Regions from separate parts of the Sulfurovum xiamenensis genome, predicted to be linked through region 1. Evidence: riboswitches for the same ligand, from Rfam matches in the RefSeq annotation. Region 1 holds a riboswitch; the other holds the start of a gene.
The links. A riboswitch is a leader RNA that binds a small molecule or an ion and turns the genes downstream of it on or off. The one in region 1 is predicted to bind cyclic di-GMP.
Positions count from the first base shown of each region.

Region 2: another riboswitch for cyclic di-GMP. It lies ahead of PF327_RS02405 (ABC transporter ATP-binding protein); the one in region 1 lies ahead of PF327_RS03425 (DUF4382 domain-containing protein).

Region 1 covers NZ_JAQIBC010000002.1:60,755-63,853, reverse strand. The annotation lists gene PF327_RS03425 (DUF4382 domain-containing protein) at 138-1,058, opposite strand; cyclic di-GMP riboswitch class I at 1,107-1,186, opposite strand; cyclic di-GMP riboswitch class I at 1,263-1,340, opposite strand; gene PF327_RS03420 (sensor domain-containing protein) at 1,454-3,099, opposite strand, start outside.
Region 2 covers NZ_JAQIBC010000001.1:462,192-465,290, reverse strand. The annotation lists gene hemB (porphobilinogen synthase) at 1-709, opposite strand, end outside; gene ribA (GTP cyclohydrolase II) at 882-1,463, shown strand; cyclic di-GMP riboswitch class I at 1,514-1,612, shown strand; gene PF327_RS02405 (ABC transporter ATP-binding protein) at 1,644-3,099, shown strand, end outside.

The DNA.
Region 1 (3,099 bases):
AAATATCTCTTTAACGTATAAAACATGCTTATTATATAAGATAAATGATTAAATAGCTCTTTGAGCGTGAAGAAGAATCATAGGCTAAGATTTATTTATTGAGTTTCCCCACTTCTAATAAGTGAGGAATATGTGGCCTAAGGCAGTGTAGTTGATATTGTTTCGTCCGTAATGTCCTGGTTTGTTGTTTCACCTGGCAATACAACGATATCATCAAAGTATCCTAAGATGTCTTTAAAAGTACCATTAACATCCTGTGAAGTAACTACAAGATCATATGTACCTATAGTAAGCCATGGTAATGTATAGCTTCCGTCAGTAGCATCTGTACTTAAAATTGCTTTTCCAAAATTATTGGTTGCATTTGATTCATTAGAATCCCAGCTTCCATCTTCGTAAGCATAGACAATTACTGATGAAACATTTTCATCTAAATTCAATGTCATTGTACCATTGATCTCACCTACTTCTATATTATCAATAATCTTGATAGTAGGATTTAACTTATAGGTAACATTTACATTCTTCTTAACATTACCGGTCACAGTCACAGATTTTCTTACATCGAAATCAGCTGTAACATTCACTGTACCACCGGCTGGTATCGTAAATCCTCCGATTGCTTTGTAGCCTGTTTGATCACCGCTTGGAACTTCTAAGGGTTGCATGCCACCAACAACCAGATCAACATAACACTCATTTGTATTGAGTACAAAACGTACATGATCTATCTCTCCTGCGGGTAACTCAACTTTATTTAATAGTGTCGTGTTTCCGTCTTGCAGATCGAGTAAATTAATGGTTCTTGATTCATTTAGGTCCACATCTTGCCAACCATCACTGCTATCTGCATATTGGTAACGCAGTGCATCAAAAGTTACATACACACCTTTTACATTTTTATCATCAGTAGGTGCATCTGTTAGACGCAGAGCAACTGTACCTGTACTAGCGGTACTAGCAGAACTGTCAGTAGTTATACCACCTCCACATCCAGAGATAAGTGTCATCAGTGTGAACGATACTATCATACCGATCAGAGCATGAAATTTTTTCATAAATATCCTTAGTGTAATTGAATGTTGCACAAAAGAAGTAAGATTCATTTTGGCAGCCTGGCGATCTTAATATTTTAAGACCCATAGCTTTCCGTCCTTGCTTCACAACAAGTTTGGCACAACAAAATAAATTGAATTAAATAATATTTGCAATTAAAACAGGTAGGAAAAAGGCAGAATCATACATCATACACACATATGGTATTTGGCAACCTGGCGATCTTAAAGTTAAGACCCATGGCTTTCCGTCCTTGCTTCACAACAAGTTTGGCACAACAAACAATATTTAAAAAGTCTCTTTACGATAAACAAAAGCATTATATAGAATCAAAAATTAGATACATCTTTAATGACATAAATATGAAAGGGAGATAAAAACATAAGAATTTATGTAACTATGTTAAAAAACGTTCACTAAACTCTTCTGCATCAATGGCTTTGCAAAAATGGTATCCTTGATACCTAAGTTTTGGATCTAACTCTCTCAGCAGCTCTTGTTGCTGTTCATTTTCAATACCTTCTATAACGATGTTATAGTCAAATTGTCTTCCTATACCCAAAATACTTGAAACAAGATGTACCTCTTTAGCGCTGGTTTCGATATTTTTTATGAATTCCTTATCTATCTTCAATGTATGGAAAGAAAGCTTCTTCAAATAAGATAAAGAAGAGTAGCCTGTACCAAAATCATCGATGGCACATCTTACTCCCTGTCTCCGTAATTCAGTGATGACATCTTCTGTATAATCAAAATTATCAATCAGTGATCGTTCTGTGATCTCTATCATAATGTCATTAGTCTCCAGTCCATACTCTTTTAACTTTTTGAGAAATTCTCTAGCAAAATCATTTTCTACAAATTGCTGTGCATTGACATTCATTGAAATATACTCAAGATTCCATCTATTCTCTTTTTTCCAGTGAGATATATGCTGACATATAGTATCAAGAACCCACCATGTAATCTGTGAAATCAGACCTGCTTTCATAGCCAATGGTATAAAATCCTGTGGTGAGAGAGACCCTCTTGTCGGATGTTCCCAACGTACAAGTGCCTCCGCAGAACTCACGATATTACCATCTATGGAAACAACCGGTTGATAAAAGAGACCCAACTGATTATTTTTGACTGCATATATCAGATCATGCTGAAGTATAAATAGCTCTTTTTGTTGTTTGTCCAAAGAGGAATCATAATAGGCGATATGTCCATTATCAATCTTTGCTTGATACATTGAAAGGTCAGCATGTCTTATGATCTCTACGATATCCTTATAACCAGGATCCATAAGCACGATACCAATACTTGATTTAATATGTAAATGCATCTCTTTTATAATAAATGGTTCTAAGAAAAGATCCTGTATCTCTCTAGAAAACTCTTCAGCTTCTTGATTTGCCATATTTTTATCTTCTGATACATGTGGAATGATAATGATAAATTCATCTCCCCCTAATCTGCTTACCATACAATCTTTTCCTAAAAGATTGGTCAAACGTTTAGAAACAGCAAGAAGAACATCATCTCCAACTTGATGTCCCAAAGAGTCATTAATGCTTTTAAACTGATTGAGATCAAGATAAAAAAGTATGGAAAAATATGTTTGATGTTTTGGACTCGTTACAAGGTTCTCCATATAGATTCTAAAACCTCTACGATTTAACAAACCTGTAAGTACATCATGCTGCACCATATATTCAAGATCTATTAAGGCGGTATGTTCTTTCGTTTTATCCTCTATCATACCTACGCCACCCAAAATATTATTATCCAGATCGGTAAAAGAAAACACTTTGGCATCGATCCAAAAAGACTTATTCTTTAGAGATACATAGGGACCTTCATAAGACTCTGTTCCCTCTATAATGGCATTTTCTAATACTTTTACTATATCTCTATCCGGAAGGAGATGAAGATCCATACCTCTGATCTCATCTGTTTCATACTCAAAGAGTTTCTTTAACTGTTCATTGCACTCCAGTACCTTGAGGTCTTTATCATAGGTAAAGATACCAAGAGGTGCATTTTTAAACAAACTGT
Region 2 (3,099 bases), on a different contig from region 1:
CATCTTCTATACTCTCTTGAATGGCTTCATTTCTGTTCGCAGGGTTCATTTGGTAAGATCTTCTGTCTCCAAAACTTGGGCTCGATTCAGCCACATCTCTGAAAGGACCATAATAGGCTGAAGCAAACTTGGTGGAGTAAGACATGACAGGAAGGTTTACAAATCCTGCTTCATCCAATCCGTTACGTATGGCAGTGATCATCCCATCCATCATACCTGAAGGTGCGATCATATCGACACCCGCTTTAGCATGGACAACGGCTTGTGCAGCCAGGTTGTCAAGTGTAATGTCATTGTCAACCGTGTGGAGTACCGGGTCAAGTACACCGCAGTGTCCGTGGTCAGTATATTCGCAGAAACAGAGATCCGTAACCACAAACATATCAGGGTGTGCAGCTTTGACCTCACGTACCGTTTGTGCGATGATACCATGTTCACACAGTGCATCAGACCCTACAGAGTCTTTAGTATCCGGGATACCAAATAGGATGATAGAGTAGATACCAAGTTTTTTGAGTTCACCGCACTCTTTGACGATCTCATCAATGCTCATTTGGAAAACACCAGGCATAGAGGCTACCTCTTCTTTGATACCCGTACCGTTTTTTGCAAAAAGCGGGTAGATGAAATCATTGACATTGAGGTGTGTCTCTTGAAGGAGGTCTCTTAGGACGGGATTGATTCTTTTTCTTCTAAAACGTGCGAACATAGTATTCCTTGATTGTTGTAGTGACTGATCATGTGAGCTTTTTACTGTAGAAACACAGCGTTAGCGTAGCAAAAAAGGGTTTTATTCTTTTTGCATGATAATTAAATATGTATTTTACACTAATTATGGATTATTAATTATTAATTGTCCATTCTTAAAGTATAATCTCATCATGATTACTATAGATATATCACAAATCGCTACGTTACCAACCAAATATGGCATATTTAAAATACAAGCATTTAAAGAAGTCACAAAAAATGGTGAAGGTAAAGAGCATTTGGCCATTTTTACAGATAACTTATCGGATGAACCGATCGTACGTGTACATTCTGAATGTCTGACCGGTGATGCACTTGGCTCAGTGAAGTGTGACTGTGGCGAGCAATTGCAATATGCACTGGAACTTATTGCAAAAGAGGGTGGAATGATCATTTACCATCGTCAAGAAGGACGGAATATAGGATTGCTCAATAAAGTGAATGCCTATGCTCTCCAGGATGCAGGTTTTAACACTGTAGAAGCAAACCATCAATTAGGATTTAAGGCAGATGAACGTACCTATGAAGTGGTTGAGTTCATTTTACATCATTTTGGCATTAAAAAACTCAAACTGCTGACCAATAATCCTAAAAAGATAGAGAGCCTGGGTGACATTGAGATCATAGAACGACTTCCTATCCAGATCACGCCTAATCCTCATAACGAGGGGTATTTACAAGTGAAAAAAGACCAGATGGGACATCTGCTTTAACGTCATTACTAAAAAAATATCAATTTTTATGATATACTCATAAAAATTGATAAGATAAATGCTACACCTGTTGTGAGGCAGGGTCAGAAAGCCATGGGTCTTTCATACTATCATTTGATAGTAACAGAGAAGATTGCCAGGTTACCTAACTTAATGTACGGAATAAAACAATAGGTTAAGATGACAGGCAAGTATACATTTAAAACACTCCATGATCAGATAAAGGCACAAGAGAGAGATTTTTGGCGTACCAACCTATTGGGGATAGGTGCAACGTTGCTTTTGCTTCCTATACCAATGCTTATGCCTCTTTTGATAGACGAGGTCCTGCTCGGGCATCCAGGGAAGATGACAGAATTCATTTCCAGTATCTTTGGGAATTCTGAAGTTTGGTTGTATATCTCTGTGATACTCGCAGTGATACTCACATTGAGATTTCTAGCATTTTTTTTGAATAACAAAAAAACTTTCTACGCAACTAAAATCACACAAAAGATAAGTTATCTACTACGACATCGAATCTTACATCATTTAGAACGTATCTCACTTTCAGAATATGAGTCACTGAAGTCGGGGAACATCGCTTCAAAGAGTGTGCAGGATGTAGAGAGTATCAGTGGTTTTTCCGGACAGATAGTTACCACACTCTTGAGTGCTTCTCTCATGCTGCTGGGTATTGCTGTGATCATGCTTTGGATGAACTGGGTCTTGGCATTATTGGTGTTTTTACTCAACCCTTTTTTCTTAGCTTTTTCTAAACTTTTGGGACGTAAGACAGGAGAACTGCTTCGACGTCAATATAAAGCCTATGAAATTTATCATGAACTCCTCAATGAAACTTTAGAACTATTTGTACAAGTACGTGTAAGTAACCAGGAACGAAGCTTCTTTGGTATTCTTCAGGGACATGCAAAAGAGATCGAGTCGGCATCACTTGACTATGGTTACAAAGCTTCTGTTGCACAAACTTCATCTACACTTTTGACCAATACGGTAGTGGATATCTTTCGAGGACTGGGTATAGCTGCAGTGGCATATTCAGATTTAACCGTTGGAATGATGATAGCTTTTCTTTTTTACCTTTCTACGCTTGTTTCTCCTATGCAGCAATTGATGGGATTGGTCATCTCCTATCAAACTATCAAACCGGCACTTGAACGTATCAATACATTACTTACTCTTTCCCATGAGCCACATTATCCACATGAGTGTAACCCATTTGAAGATAAAAAAACGACTTCCCTAGAATTAAAAGAGATATCTTTTTCCTATGGCAATGGGAAAGAAGTACTGCATAATATTAATTTAAAAGCAAAAGAAGGGCAAAAGATCGCACTCATCGGTCCAAGTGGAAGCGGGAAAACAACCATTGCTCAAATCATGGTAGGGTTTTATCCTTCACATAGGGGAGAGATACTTTATGGAGATGTTCCTATAGAGAAGATAGGCTTACCCATTGTACGCGAGAATACGGCACTCATGCTACAAGAAGCACTCTTTTTCAACGATACTATTCGTATGAATCTCACTCTTTTTAAAGAGAAAAGTGAGACAGAGATCTACGAAGCACTGAAAGCTGCACAACTTGAAGAGTTTGTAGCCAAATTAGAAGATGGATTGGAAACGTGTATCGGTA